2 regions of the Mesorhizobium sp. M0491 genome follow, and region 2 is predicted to be linked to the other one. Evidence: riboswitches for the same ligand, from Rfam matches in the RefSeq annotation. Region 2 holds a riboswitch; the other holds the start of a gene.

Region 1 (7,795 bases), on a different contig from region 2:
TTCCGGCAGCGAATAGCCAAGCGTTTTGGATGAACGGTTGGCCATGTAGCCCTGAAATGCCTCCGGTATCCTGCCTCGCAGGATGTCGGCGATGAGCTGCCGCGAGATCATGTAAGGCGGAATGTGCGGGTAGGCATGGGCAATATGCGGATGTTTGCCCATCAGGTTCGCATAGGCCTCGACATAGCCGTCACGGCGGCCGGAAATCGAGTTCTCCGAATTGTATTTCGTCCAGTCCAGATCCCTGGACAACTGCGCACCGAAGCGCCGGGCAAGGCGCAGCAGCAATTCGCGATCCTGCATGCGGGTGATGTCGCTGTCGTAGCCGCCGATGGCCAGCAAGGCTTCGCGGCGAGCGGTGATCGCGGAGCCGGCAATGAAGATGGTCTGCCCAACCAGCGTCCGCTCCAGCATTGCGGGGCTCACGAACGCCTCGGGGTTGACGCAGTTTGTGATGCGATTGCCTTTCAGGGACACGAACGAACTGATCAGCACTTGCAGTGCAGGATTCTCATCGAACCAGGTCAGGGTTCGTTCAAGCCGGTGCGGCATGTAGATGTCGTCGGAATCGAGGAACGTCACCAACGGTGCCCGCGCGCGCTCGATGCCGGCATTCCTGGCAGCGTTGGCGCCTCGCCATTTCGCCCCGACATAGATCAGCCGCGGGTCCTGGATACGGGCCAGCGCCGCTTCGGTTCCATCGGTCGAACCATCGTCGACGACAATGTGCTCAAGCCTCGACATGCTCTGGGAGAGTACGCTTTCCACGGCGCGCAACACCGTTTCGCGTCGGTTGTGGGTCGGCGTAATGACCGTGATGAGAGGTGTCGGTTGGATCCCGGCCATGTCTGTCAGCTGTTTCCTGCGCAGGGTTGCGCGTCTGTCCAGGACTTTTCGATTTTCAGAACGGTCGAATGGATTGGACTTCCCTTCCTCTACACCGCATCACAGTCGGCGCGACGCTACAAAAAACGACTGCCCCTGTCACCCACCGTGCCGGTACTCAATCCGCGCGAGACAACGAATCCCCGCTGCTAGCGTTCCAATTGCAACAGCACCGCCGCACATAGCATTGCGAATCACCATGGAAGCAACCCATCATGACAGGTAGCATACATCTCATTACCTCAGACGTAATCGCTTAGCGCTCGGCGTTTGGTCAGATTGCCCATGCGAGGCCGGCAACTCGGCTTCGATGACAAGGGAGTCCAGTCATGGCCGCTTACGCCGTCGCCCATATGCGCCAAGCCGCAATGGGTCCGCAGATCGTCGAATATCTGCACAAGATCGATGCCACGCTGGAACCTTTCGGCGGCCGTTTTCTGGTTCATGGCGGCGATGTGGAGGTGATCGAGAACGACTGGCCTGGCCATCTGATCATCATAGAATTTCCCGACAGGCAGCATGTGCGTGGCTGGTACAATTCGCCCGCCTACCGGGCGATACTGGCGCTGCGCACGGACAATTCGGAGGCCGATGTCGTGTTCGTCGACGGCGTCGAACATCCGCACAAGGCCACGGATGTTCTGGAACAATCGACGGGTCAAGGATCAATTGGACGCTGAACCGCGGTTCAAGGAATGGCGGTAAAGCGTCTAGCTGTGCCCAACATAGTCGGGCACAGTTTCAATTTTGTCACGAACCATGCCAGTCGCAAAACTGAACTGGCCCCAAAACGCCAAACCATAAAATGCCTGACCGACAATCAGAGAAAAGGGAACCTGCCAAAGCGGCATCCCCGTTTCCCGGGCATGGCCTACGATCCGTCGTGTCGTGCGCCATGACATGGTGAGCCACCGGCTGAAAGACTTGACTATCCGTCGCGCGCGGCTCGGCGAATTGAGCGCAACGAACTTCCGGTCGGCGTCGCGACCTGTAACCAGGGCGCGCCAGTAAAAGAACCGCCAGCCCCGCGGCGAATAGTGATAAACGCGTGCGTCGACATTATGAATTTTGTGGCCCTCCCGCAGCAGTTCGCGCATCAGCAAAGTGCAGGAAACCTTGAAGCCGTTATGTTTTGGAAAAGGATGGCTGACGATCCACTCGCGTCGAAACGCTACATTGTTAGCGTTGATCGCTCGCTTCGAGGCAAATCGCCCGTCTCCACGGGCCATCGGGAAAAACCAGATCAACGCAAACGTTCTTGAAAAGAAATCGTCGTATGAGAGGTATGTATATCCGTTTGCGCAGATAACTTCAGAGTTTTCAAAGGGCTCAAGCAGTCCTGGTAGCCATCCTGGTTCCGCGACCACGTCGGAATCCATAAAGATGACGATATCTCCGTCCGATGCCAGCATGCCGTTGTTCTTCAGGTCGTAATATCGGCCGCCAGGGAAAGCCGTGAAGACGAGTTCGGCAACCTGACCGAGCTGCGGGGCCTCATTCGAAATCTCACGACGCAACGCATCCTCGTCCGACTCTGCTCCCCCGTGAGAAATAACGATCCTTGGTCGCACTAAACCGGTTGCTGAAACCGATGTGATTTCCCGAGCCAAGGCCTTCATCCCAACGCCGATCTCGTCCCAGTCGATCGATTTTGCATTCTCCATTTCGACGACGAGTGAATACGTTGGACGCTCTTGAGCCATATCTGAACCGATCAAGTTATTAGTGCCGATGTGGCTATAACGCTCTCGGCGGGCTGTCAAACCAGCGTGCAATAAGAATTTGTGCTCGTGATCGCCATGGACGGCGATGCGCTTTGATCAATAACATCGCATCTCTGGCGCCCCTGGATGCTTCGTGTTCTCGTACAATGCCGTTCGATCAGATCGAGAACCTTGAGCTCCTCTTTTTAAGAAAACCGCGACGGCAATTGTTGGCATGGAAGTTCGACGTGTCAGAATATTCCGCCAAGAACCGCTCTCTCCACTCCTCATTGATGGTGTCTCGTTGAATATCGAGGCCCGAATCGAGATCAGACCCGGGTTTCAAGACAAGCTTGGCGTCGACCAGAGATGCAGCCCTTTCAAGGCAGGTCCGTGGATGTTCAAGGAGTTCTTCGTATGTCAGTGATAGGAAGGACAATCCGTTTTTTGCAAACCAGACATCCCAGGCCAGATTTTCCAGGATGATTTTTTCAAGCGAGTCCGCGATTGCTTTGCCGTCGTAGCATGGTCTCTTCTGATCGGCCTCGGTAGAGCGGAACCGACCACTCTGACGAGCGCGGGTCCACGAAACTGCTTGACCAACGAGGTCCCCACGCGTCAACCGCATATAGCGCAGCTTTGGAAGGCTTGCGGGGAGATCCACGGTTTTGGCAACCTGTGAAAACTGGCTGGCAAACAGTTTGACCGCGTAAATCCCGGAGGGAGACCGCCCGTCCTTCAGTGCACGCAAAACCTGGGCACGGGGGTCGCGGGGATAGTTCGGCATTTCTAGAACACGGCGGCCCCCGAACCACTCGAGTGGGTTGCCAAGCCCGGTGGCTGCCATCAATCCGGCTAGGTGGTTGCTGCCGCTGCGCGGTGAGGTGCAGATGAGAATTCCGGCTTTCAACCCAGCCCGCATGTCCGGTGGGATTTCAACTGGCAGAGGGCGCCTACGAAAGAGATACATGGCGATCAATATTACCGTTTCAGCAAGAACACTGCCTGCTGGCCGAAGAAGTTCCAGAACCACCACGGCATCGACAGGCCGATCTTCTGCCCGGCAGCGTCGAGGGCGGTTGCCTTCTCGACTGTCGCGCCGAGTTCGTCGCACAGATTGACGAAATCGCGGATGGTGCAGAAGTGGATGTTGGGCGTGTCGTACCAGGAATAGGGCAGGTCCTTGGTCACCGGCATGCGGCCGTTGACGAACAGCGACAGGCGCACCCGCCAATGGCCGAAATTGGGGAAGGAGACGATGGCGCGGTTGCCGATCCTGAGCAGTTCGTCGAGCACCAGCTTCGGGTTGCGGGTGGCCTGCAGCGTCTGTGACAGGACGACGAAGTCAAAGCCCTTGTCGGGATAGAATTCGAGATCCTTGTCGGCATCGCCCTGGATGACCGAGAGGCCGCGCGCCACGCATTCGTTGACGCCGCGCTGCGACAGCTCGAGCCCACGGCCGTCGACCTGCTTGGTGTCCTGCAGCAATTCGAGCAGCGAGCCGTCGCCCGAGCCGACATCGAGCACGCGCGACTGTGGCGGGATGAGGTTGGCGACGACCTCGAGGTCGACGCGCTGGTCGCGGTTGACGCTCATGGCTTCGCCCCCTGCCTGGCGCACGATCCCGATCCGAAAAGCCTGCAATTTTTCGAGGTCATGCGCTGAGCCCTCTCGCCCGGGCCGCCGAGCCGATGAAGCCGTTTATGGCGGCAAACAGTTCCGGCTCGTCGAGCAGGAATGCGTCGTGGCCGCGGTCGGTTTCGATCTCGACGAAGGATACCGATGCGCCGGCGGCGTTGAGCGCATGCACGATCGAGCGGCTCTCCTCGGTCGGAAACAGCCAGTCCGAGGTGAAAGACACCAGGCAGAAGCGGGTTTTCGTTCCGGCGAAGGCATCGGCCAACCGGCCGCCATGGTCGGCGGCAAGGTCGAAATAGTCCATCGACCGCGTCATGTAGAGGTAGGAATTGGCGTCGAAGCGATCGACGAAGGTCATGCCCTGGTGGCGCAGATAGCTTTCGATCTGGAAGTCGGCGTCGAAGCCGAAGGTCAGCGCCTCGCGATCCTGCAGATTGCGGCCGAACTTGCGGTGCAGGGCGGCTTCCGACAGGTAAGTGATGTGGGCGGCCATGCGCGCCACCGCCAGGCCTTTTTCCGGGCGTTTGCCGTGCTCGAAATATTTGCCGCCATGCCAGTCCGGATCGGCCATGACAGCCTGGCGGCCAACCTCATGAAAGGCGATGTTCTGCGAGGAATGGCGCGCGCCGGTGGCGATCGGCAGCGCCGAGAAGACGCGCTCCGGATAGCTCGATGCCCATTCCAGCACCTGCATGCCGCCCATAGAGCCGCCGAGCACGCAGAACAGCTTTTCGATGCCGAAATGGTCAATCAGCATCTGCTGCGCCCGCACCATGTCGCGGATGGTGATAATGGGCAGGTCAAGCCCATAGGGCTTGTCGGTGGCGGGATTGGTCGAGGCCGGACCGGTGGACCCAAGGCAACCACCGATGACGTTGGAGCAGATGACGAAGAAGCGATTGGTGTCGATGATCTTGCCGGGGCCGATCAACACTTCCCACCAGCCAGGCTTGCCGGTCACCGGATTGGTGCTGGCGACGTGCTGGTCTCCGGTCAGTGCATGGCAGACGAGGATGGCGTTGGAGCGGGCATCGTTCAGCGTGCCGTAGGTCTGGTAGGCGATCTGGAACGGTGACAGCAGCGTGCCGGCGTCCAGCTTGAGCGGCTTGTCGGATCCAAAACGCAAAACCGGGCTCGACGGTTGGTCGACCTCGTTGTTGGTTTTGCGGGCACGCAGAACGGCCATGACATCCATCTCACACTTTGAGCCCACGCATCGCGCTTGTCGAAAGTCGATGCCGACCCGGGTGTCCGGCCGGCGCGGACAACAAAAAACCGGCATTGCGGTTGCAAAGCCGGTTACAGGATGCAAACGGCCCTTTAGCAAGTTGTTTAACGTGGCTGCAAGCCGACCGGCCAAATCACCACGGAAGTCCGCTCCCCTTCTAGGGCTGTGGCGCGCCGGCGTCAACGGCCAGCCTTGGGCGGTGGCTGTCGCCTCTCGACATTGCAGGCCACGGCTTGTATTTCCGCTGCGGCTTCCCTCAGGAAGCGTTCTCGACGGATTTTGCGACATGAGCCAGACACCGGACCAGGCACGTCCAACCCCGCGCGCGGGCATCATGGACATAGACGCCTATGTGCCGGGCAAGAGCACGGCGCCCGCGGGCGTCGCCAAGGTTCACAAGCTGTCCTCGAACGAGAATCCGCTAGGGCCCTCGCCGAAAGCGATCGAAGCCGCGCGCGAGATTGCCGGAAAGCTCGACGTCTATCCAGATGGCACCGCCAGGCGGCTGCGCGAAGCGATCGCCGAGGTGCATGGTCTCAACCCGCAGAACATCATTTGCTCCAACGGCTCCGACGAGATCCTCGGCCTGCTGGCGCAGACTTATCTGGCGCCCGGCGACGAGGCTGTCATCACCGAACACGCCTTCATGGTCTACAAGATCTACATCCAGTCGGCAGGTGCCGTTCCGGTGACGATCAAGGAAAGAGACGAGCGCGCCGATATCGACGCCATCCTCGCAGCCGTCACGCCGCGCACCAAGATCGTGTTCCTGGCCAATCCCAACAATCCGACCGGCACCTATGTGCCTTTCCAGGAGGTGCGCCGCCTGCATGCCGGCCTGCCCAGGCACGTGCTTCTGGTGCTAGACGCGGCCTATGCCGAATATGTCCGCCGCAACGACTATGAGGCCGGCATCGAGCTGGTCGGTGCTGCCCAGAACGTGGTGATGACCCGTACCTTCTCCAAGATCGGCCTCGGCGGAGCGCGGATCGGCTGGATGTATGCGCCGATGCATATCGTCGACGCCATCAACCGCGTGCGGGGTCCCTTCAACGTCAATGCGACGGCGATCGAGGCCGGTATCGCAGCCATCCGCGACCGCGCCCATGTCGAGCGCAGCGTGGCGCACAACGAGACCTGGCTGGCCTGGCTGAGCGAGGAATTCACAAAGCTCGGGCTGCGGGTAACGCCGAGCGTCGGCAATTTCGTCCTCGTTCATTTTCCTGACGATCAGAAGCATTCGGCGGCGGCGGCGGACGACTATCTGACGGCGCGCGGCTATATATTGCGGCGCGTTTCGGGCTATGGCTTTCCCAACGCGTTGCGCATGACCGTCGGCACCGAAGAAGCCAATCGCGGCGTTGTCGCCGCTCTCACGACATTTCTGAAAAGCTAGAACGCCATGACATCACCGATGTTTGAAAAGATCGCGCTGGTCGGCATCGGCCTGATCGGCTCGTCGCTGGCCCGCGTCATCCGCCGCGAGGGGCTGGCCCGTCACGTGGCCATATCAACGCGCAGTGCGGCGACGCTGGCGCGAGCCGAGGAACTCGGGCTCGGCGATAGCTATACCACCGATGCGAAAGAGGCGGTCCGCGATGCCGACCTAGTCGTCATTTCGGTGCCGGTCGGCTCATCCGGCGCGGTGGCCGAGGAAATCGCGCCGGCGCTGAAGAAGGGCGCGATCCTCACCGATGTCGGCTCGACCAAGGCGTCTGTCATCGCGCAGATGCAGCCTTATGTCCCTGAAGGCGTCCATTTCATTCCCGGCCACCCGCTGGCGGGCACGGAAAAATCCGGCCCCGACGCCGGCTTCGCCGACCTGTTCGACAATCGCTGGTGCATCTTCACGCCGCTGCCCGATACCGACGCGGACGCGCTGGAGCGGCTGTCGGAGTTCTGGCGCCGCTGCGGCGCCAACATCGATACCATGGACCCGCAGCATCACGACATGACGCTGGCCATCGTCTCGCACCTGCCGCACATCATCGCCTACAACATCGTCGGCACCGCCGACGATCTGCAGTCGGTGACCAAGTCCGAAGTGATCAAATATTCGGCTTCCGGCTTCCGCGACTTCACGCGTCTTGCCGCTTCCGATCCGACCATGTGGCGGGATGTGTGCCTGCACAACAAGGACGCCATCCTCGAAATGCTGGCGCGGTTCTCGGAAGATCTGGCGTCCCTGCAACGCGCGATCCGCTGGGGGGACGGCGAAAAACTCTTCGACCTGTTCACCCGCACCCGCGCTGTGCGCCGCTCGATCATCGAGGCCGGCCAGGACATCGACGTGCCCGATTTCGGTCGCCAGGCCGTCGAGCATCCCGCGAAGGGCTAAGTC
Region 2 (7,795 bases):
TCGGCCCGTTCAGCAATCCGCTGGTGGTGTCGATCATCTGCCTGATCGTGGGCGGCGCGATCGGCGCCGCGCAAGGCTACTGGATCGCCTATCACCGAATACCGAGCTTCATCGTAACGCTGGCCGGCATGCTGATCTTCCGCGGCATCTGCCAGGCCCTGCTGGGCGGCGGATCCTCGGTGGGGCCGCTACCCGATGGCTTCAAGGCGCTCAGCTCCGGCTTCATTCCGGATGTCATCGGGCCACTGACGCTTATCCCGCCGACGGTGAACGCGGCCGGCAAGACCATCCTGGGCAGCGGCCTGACGCTGCACATGACGACGATTGTGCTGGGCCTGATCGCCGTGCTGGCCTATGCCTATTTCGGGGTGAGGACGCGCCGCAAGCGCGAACGCCATGGCTATGAGGCCGAGCCCTTTGCCCTGTTCGTCGTCAAGACGCTGGTCGGCAGCGCGCTGGCCCTGTTCCTGGTCTACCAGTTCGCCAGCTACAGGGGCCTGCCGGTGGTGCTGCTCGTCATGGGCGTGCTGATCTCGCTGTTCGTCTTCGTCACCAAGCGCATGACCATCGGCCGCCGTATCTACGCCATGGGCGGCAATTCCAAGGCCGCGCAGCTGTCGGGCATCAACACCGAGCGGCTGACGCTGATGGTGTTCATCAATATGGGCGTGCTGTCGGCGCTCGGCGGCCTGATCATCGCGGCGCGACTGGGACAGGCGGTGCCGGCCGCGGGCCTCGGCAGCGAGCTCGACGTCATCGCCGCCGTCTTCATCGGCGGCGCCTCGGCGATGGGCGGCGTCGGTCAGGTCATCGGCGCGGTGGTCGGCGGCTTCATCATGGGCGTGATGAACAACGGCATGTCGATCATGGGCGTCAACGTCGACTGGCAGCAGGTGGTCAAAGGCCTGGTGCTGCTCGGTGCCGTGATCTTCGACGTCTACAACAAGAACAAGGCTTGAACGGGCTTAAGAGCAATTCCAGGAAAAGTGTGAAACGGTTTTCCGCCCGGAATTGCACCAAGACAATGAGTTAGAGCGGTTTGCCGTTTCCGTGAAACGGTGAACTGCTCTAGTCGAGGCAAGCAGGAGGCATACGATCGCGGCGCTGCCGGCAACCCGCCGGTAACAGAAGTCCCTGAGGGACCAGGCCCGCGAGCGCAATCCGAACTGAGAATTTAAACCGTGGCATGGACGAGGTCCCGGCCGCGCCGAGCACTCTGCCGTTTTGGCAGTCCTGCCAAGGCAAATGAGAGAGGATTCATCATGCTGATCTCCCAGATCCTTGACGACGCCGAGACCATCCGCGTCGTCGCCCGCAATGGCGGCAAGACCCGGATCATCAATGGCGCCCGCAGCGTCTATTCGCTGGCGATGGAGGCCGCCCGCACCGGCGTCGGCCTCGTCGCGCTGATCGAACGCAAGGGGCTTGGCGAGACGGTCGATCTCGAGGCCGCTTACAAGAAGGGGCGGCTGCTGTCGCCGATCAATCACCCCGATCCGGCGCATCTGCACCTGACCGGCACCGGGCTGACGCATCTCGGCTCCGCCGCAACGCGCGATTCCATGCACAAGAAGCTGAGCGCCGACGGCGAGGAGCAGCTCACCGATTCCATGAAGATGTTCCGCATGGGGCTGGAGGGCGGCAAGCCGGCGAAAGGCCAGATCGGCGTGCAGCCGGAATGGTTCTACAAGGGCAATGGCACGATGGCGGTGGCGCCAGGCGCCGCACTCCTGTCACCGGCCTTTGCCAAGGACGCCGGCGAAGAGCCCGAGGTGGCCGGCATCTATGTCATCGGCGATGACGGCGCACCTTTCCGCGTCGGCTTCACGCTGTCGAATGAGTTTTCCGACCACGTCACCGAGCGCGTGAACTATCTGTTCCTCGCCCATTCCAAGCTGCGCAACGCCTCGTTCGGTCCGGAAATCCTGATCGGCGACCTGCCGCCCGATATCCGCGGCACCTCGCGCATCGTGCGCGACAGCGAGGTGCTGTGGGAAAAGCCGTTCCTGTCCGGTGAAGCGAACATGTCGCACACCATCGCCAATCTCGAGCATCACCATTTCAAATACGCGGCCTTCCGCCAGCCGGGCGACGTGCATGTGCATATGTTCGGTACGGCGACGCTGTCCTTCGCCGACGGCATCAAGACCGAGGCCGGCGATGTGTTCGAGATCGAGGCCGGGGATTTCGGCCTGCCGCTGCGCAACCCGCTGGAGATCGAGCAGCCGGTGAAGGTGGCTGTGAAGGCGCTGTGAGGCGTCGATGACAGCGTGATCTCCCCCCTCGTGGGGGAGATGGCCGGCAGGCCAGAGGGGGGCGCTGTCCCGCCAACGTCTCCATCCTACTTAGTTTTTCTTTCGAACCAGTCTGCTGGTGCAGAGAGGTCGCGATCCCTCGCGCCCCCCTTCTGCCCTGCCGGGCATCTCCCCCACGAGGGGGGAGATTGGCGGCTTCGACGTCTCAATAAATATCGAAGTCGAAATATTTGGCCTGGATCTTCTTGTAGGTGCCGTCGGCGACGATGGCGTCGATTGCGGCGTTGAGCTTGTCGCGCAGGGCCGTGTCTTCCAGGCGCACGGCAATGCCGGCTTGCGTCTCCGTACCCTTGACGTCTCCAATCATCTTGCAGCAGCCTTCGCTCGCCTTCTTCATCCAGTCCACCAGCACGAACTTGTCCGAAATGACCGCATCGAGGCGGCCATTCTGCAGATCGGTGATCGCCTCTTCCTGGGTCGGGTAGAGCTTTGCCTCAGCGCCCGCCTTGCCATATTCATTCTGGGCATAGTCGGCCTGCGTGGTCGAAGCCTGGGCGCCCACCGTCTTGCCGGCAAGGGCCGCCGGTTCGGTCGAGGTGAGATCGCTGTCCTTAGGCGCCACCAGAGCGAGCGGTGTCGTATAGTATTTGTTGGTGAAGGCGACCTGTTTCTTGCGCTCCTCGGTGATGCTCATCGAGGCGATGATGGCGTCGAACTTCTTGGCCTGCAAAGCGGGAATGATGCCGTCCCAATCCTGGGTGACGATTTCGCATTCGACCTTCATCTGCGCGCACAGCGCATTGGCGATGTCGATGTCGAAGCCCTCCACCTTGCCGTCGGCCGTAATGGTGTTGAACGGCGGATAGGCGCCCTCGGTGCCGATCTTGATTTTCTCCGCCGCCTGCGCCGACAAAGAGCCGGCAGCCATCACCAGCATGGCAGCGCCTGCTGCCGATACGATCCATTTTGAAATCTGCATTTTCTTGGTTCCCCTTGCAGTGTTTCGTTTCAAGGTCAGCGTAACCAAGCATGGCGGGGCAGAGTCAGGCAAGCTGAGTCTGGTCGGGACCGAAGGCCATCAATCGATTAGGTCGATTTCAAATTCAGGTAGCCTTTGCCACTTGGCAAATGGATTTGGATCACGCCGCCAATACTCCAGCACTTTGACTGGCTCAACACTCAGGTCGCCGTTCTCGGCATGCAAACCTGCTGGAGGCTCGCCCATTGCCAAAGTCTTCGACCGGGTCAGATGATCGGCTCTCTCAAACTGGGCGGTGTGCCCGCATATCAACTGCAGATATTCAGGACCACCGCGCGCCCGAGCCAATACAAGGAGGCATTCCGTTGGCCTACCATACGCGCCCATGCCTGGACGAAACGGAGCAAAGCGCGGCACGTCATGGACATCCCACCAAATCGGTTTGCTGTCGGTTAGCGATAAGATGTCGTCATAGGGGTCGTTCATTGAACTCACCGCTCTTCCAGTACGAACCATCTCCTGGCCGAGTTTTCACAAGAGCTCCGCCTGATCAAGTATTCAGCGCGCGGCGCGGAAATGCTTGGACAGCTTCAGGCCCTGCGCCTGGTAGTTGGAGCCGAGATCGGTGCCGTAGAGCGCCTGCGGCCGCTTCAGCATATGTTCGTAGACCAGCCGGCCGACGATCTGGCCGTGGTCAAGGATGAACGGCACTTCATGGCTGCGCACTTCCAGCACCGCCCGGCTGCCGGTGCCGCCGGACGCCGAATGGCCGAAGCCCGGATCGAAGAAGCCGGCATAGTGGACGCGGAATTCGCCTACCAGCGGATCGAAGGGCGTCATCTCGGCGGCGTAGAGCGGCGGCACGTGCACCGCTTCCTGGCTGACGAGGATGTAGAATTCATCGGGATCGAGCACCAGTTCGCCGGCGCCGCTCTTGTGGATCGGCTCCCAGAAGTCGACGACCTCCTGGGCCGCGCGCTTGTCGACATCGACGAGGCCGGTGTGATGCTTGCCGCGATAGCCGACCAGGCCGTTCTGATCGCCGTTGAGGTCGATCGACAGCGCGATCCCGCCGCCGGAAATGTTCGGCGGCTCGGTGGCGACCAGCATCTCGGTGCGATGCAGGTCGTGCAACTCGGCTTCGGAGAGCAACGCATTGCCGGTGCGGAAACGGATCTGCGACAGGCGTGAGCCGGTGCGGACCACGATCGGGAAGGTGCGCGGGCTGACTTCCAGAAAGAGCGGGCCATGATAGCCGGCGGCGATCTTGTCGAACTCGTGGCCGCGATCGGTCATGACGCGGGTGAAGATGTCGAGCCGTCCGGTCGAACTCTTCGGATTGGCCGAGGCCGAAATGTCCGCCGGCAGCGCCAGGCTTTCAAGCAAGGGCACGATGTAGACGCAGCCGGTCTCCAGCACCGCGCCCTCGGCAAGATTGATCTCGTGCAGTTGCAGCCGGTCGAGCTTTTCCGAAACCTTGTGGTTGGGGCCGGGCAGAAAGGAGGCGCGCACCCGCCAGGCCTTGTCGCCGAGCCTGAGATCGAGGCTGGCCGGCTGGATCTGGTCGGCGTCGAGCGCACGCGCCGACTTCAGCGCGCCGGACTGGAACAGCGCTGAAATGTCCTGATCGGGAAGAATGCCTGTCTGCCGCAAGGCTCCACTCCTAGGTCAGACGTTTTTCTTGTCGCAGGTTCTTGTCGCAAAACCGTGGAACACTTTTGCGGAACCTGCTTGGTACAAACCTCTTAATGAAGCCGGCAATTGACGCAAGCGCGGTGCGGGTCTAAAGGGTCGTTATCCCGTGGTGATTTGGCCGGTCGGCTTGCAGCCACGTTAAACAAGTCGCTAAAGGACCGTCGGGCCGCAAGGCCGTATGGACCGGTTGCGACTTTCGCGGCCGGTTTTTTTGTGTCTGGAAGAAGAGCGATGAGCACCAAGAAGCACAACTGGAAGCCTCAGACGGCACTCGTGCACAGCGGAACACTGCGTTCCGGTTTCGGCGAAACGTCGGAAGCGATCTACCTCACCCAGGGCTATGTCTACGAAACGGCGCAGGCCGCCGAGGCCCGTTTCAAGGGTGAGGAACCGGGCTTCATCTATTCGCGCTACGCTAATCCGACCGTCGACATGTTCGAAAAACGCATGTGCGCGCTCGAAGGCGCCGAAGACGCCCGCGCCACCGCGTCCGGCATGGCTGCGGTGACGGCCGCCCTTCTGTGCAGCGCCAAGGCCGGCGACCATATCGTGGCGGCGCGTGCGCTGTTCGGCTCCTGCCGCTGGGTGGTCGAGACGCTGGCGCCGAGATACGGCATCGAGGCGACGCTGGTCGACGGCACCGACATCGCCAATTGGGAAAAGGCGATCAAGCCGAACACCAAGCTGTTCTTCCTGGAAAGCCCGACCAATCCGACGCTGGAAGTGGTCGATATCGCCGCTGTCGCTTCGCTTGCCAATTCGATCGGCGCCAGGCTGATCGTCGACAATGTCTTCGCCACGCCCCTGCAGCAGAAGCCCTTGCAGCTCGGTGCCCATATCGTCGTCTATTCGGCGACCAAGCACATAGACGGCCAGGGGCGCTGTCTCGGCGGGGTGATCCTGTCGGACAAGAAGTGGATCGACGAGAACCTGCACGACTATTTCCGCCATACCGGCCCAAGCCTGTCACCCTTCAACGCCTGGACGCTGCTGAAAGGCCTGGAAACGCTGCCGCTGCGCGTGCGCCAGCAGACGGAAAGTGCCGGCCGGATCGCGGATTTCCTGGCCGAGCGGCCGGAGATCGCCCGCGTCATCTATCCCGGCCGCGCCGACCACCCGCAGGCTGATATCGTCAAGAAGCAGATGGCGGGCGGCTCGACGCTGATCTGCCTCGACGTCAAGGGCGGCAAGCAGGCGGCCTTTGCCTTGCAGAACGCGCTCGACATCGTCTTGATCTCCAACAATCTCGGTGACGCCAAGAGCCTGATCACCCACCCGGCGACGACGACGCACAAGAATCTGAGCGACGAGGCGCGCGCCGAGCTCGGCATCGGGCCGGGCACGCTCCGGCTGTCGGTCGGGCTGGAAGACACCGACGATCTGCTTGAGGACATCGCGCAGGCGCTGAAGGCCAGGTAGGGCCTTCAGGCGCCGGACGGCGTCTCCTCCAGCTCGGCCGTCTTGGTGCCGATGGTCATCGCATTGCCGCGCCAGTCGACGGCGCCGCCGAGCCAGCCGCGCCCCCACATCGCCGGCAGGATCAGGTCGCGCATCATGATCGCGGCCACCATGCGTGGCGACAGGTACCAGCCCTTGGACCAGGCCAGCGCGCACTCGGGAAGGTAGAAGGCTACCAGCACTGCAAGGGCGGTTGCCCAGAGGCTGAAGCCCGCACTGGCCGCGGCAATCAGCGCAAGCACCAGCGGCACCACGGCGCCGGTCAGGATTTCGGGTGCGAAGAACAGCGGGAAAGTGACGCGGCGCAGGCGCGCCCAACGGGCCTGACGCGACCAGATCTCGTCAAAAGAGCGCCGGCCAAGCGGCTGCTCGAAGGGGGCGGCGACGAGATTGACGCGCAGGCCGAGACCGTTCACCAGCTTGGTCGCGGCGGCATCCTCCGCGATCTCGGCGGCCAGCGCGCGGATGCCGCCATTGGCGTCGAGCATCGGCTTGTTCCAGAGCATGCTCTTGCCCTGGGCAAAGCCAAGGCCGAGCGCCTCGCCAGCATATTGCCAGCGCGCCTGCAGCGTGTTGAGGAAAGCGCATTCGACCTCGGCCCAGAAGCCGGCCGGCCGCGAGCCGATCGGCGTCGAGCAGACAAGGCCGGTGCCGGGCCGCCAGGCAGCCATCAGATGCTGGATGTAGTCCCTCGGCATCAGCACGTTGGAATCGGCCAGGACGACCCAGTCGTGCCGCGCCGCCTCCCAGCCCTTGACGCAATTGTTGAGTTTCGGATTGGCGCTGATGCGGTCGTCGCCGACAAGCAGCCGGGCCGGCACTTTCGAAAACCGGACGATCGTCCTGTTTATCAATTTGACCACCGGATCGTCGGCATGGGCGACGCAGAAAATCAACTCGTAGCGCGGCCAGTCGAGCGAGAAGGCGCGCTCCAGCGTCTCCTGCGTGAACGGCTCGACGCCGCGCGACGGCACGACGATCGACACCGGCCGTCGCTTGCCGGCCGGCGCGGCAATGGCGCGGCGCCGTTTCAGACGCGAAGCGGCGAGCACGATGCTGGCGAGATTTGAGAGGATGAGGGCAGTTGAAAGCGTGGCGGCTATGAGAGTGAGTTCCATCGAGATCCGGTCACTCCAGGAAAACCGGTCCGCCAGAACAATCTGGCTGGCATGACGACCGATTCAACAATTCGACAGAGCGCCCGAGTCGCGCGGCACTGGTCGGCGCACACCATCATTGTCATGTGTCACTTAAATGACATTCTTTGCCGCCACCTGCGGTTCCGTCCGCAATGACAGGACGCGCACCGTTGACCAGCCCGCGTGGAGCGCCGAAAGTTCGACCTAGAGCCTGTTCCATCCCGATTGAACCGGGATGGGGCTCTATCTCTGTTTCTTTGAGCATGATC

Evidence for each region. A riboswitch is a leader RNA that binds a small molecule or an ion and turns the genes downstream of it on or off. The one in region 2 is predicted to bind S-adenosylmethionine.
Region 1: it holds a riboswitch for S-adenosylmethionine, as region 2 does, so the genes downstream of both, metX (homoserine O-acetyltransferase MetX) here and NKI69_RS05745 (O-succinylhomoserine sulfhydrylase) in region 2, are expected to answer to the same signal.

Annotation. Positions count from the first base shown of each region.
Region 1 covers NZ_JAMYRE010000034.1:14,157-21,951, reverse strand. Annotated here, with positions in the region: gene NKI69_RS30785 (glycosyltransferase family 2 protein) at 1-846, opposite strand, end outside; gene NKI69_RS30780 (DUF1330 domain-containing protein) at 1,215-1,565, shown strand; gene NKI69_RS30775 (glycosyltransferase family 2 protein) at 1,596-2,603, opposite strand; gene NKI69_RS30770 (Stf0 family sulfotransferase) at 2,767-3,621, opposite strand; gene metW (methionine biosynthesis protein MetW) at 3,570-4,184, opposite strand; gene metX (homoserine O-acetyltransferase MetX) at 4,243-5,412, opposite strand; SAM riboswitch at 5,527-5,604, opposite strand; gene hisC (histidinol-phosphate transaminase) at 5,741-6,850, shown strand; gene NKI69_RS30750 (prephenate/arogenate dehydrogenase family protein) at 6,857-7,792, shown strand.
Region 2 covers NZ_JAMYRE010000004.1:4,791-12,585, reverse strand. Annotated here, with positions in the region: gene mmsB (multiple monosaccharide ABC transporter permease) at 1-959, shown strand, start outside; gene araD1 (AraD1 family protein) at 1,263-2,255, shown strand; gene NKI69_RS05760 (ABC transporter substrate-binding protein) at 2,461-3,234, opposite strand; gene NKI69_RS05755 (hypothetical protein) at 3,334-3,720, opposite strand; gene NKI69_RS05750 (2'-deoxycytidine 5'-triphosphate deaminase) at 3,793-4,887, opposite strand; SAM riboswitch at 5,026-5,103, shown strand; gene NKI69_RS05745 (O-succinylhomoserine sulfhydrylase) at 5,161-6,348, shown strand; gene NKI69_RS05740 (ceramide glucosyltransferase) at 6,354-7,505, opposite strand; gene NKI69_RS05735 (hypothetical protein) at 7,627-7,795, opposite strand, start outside.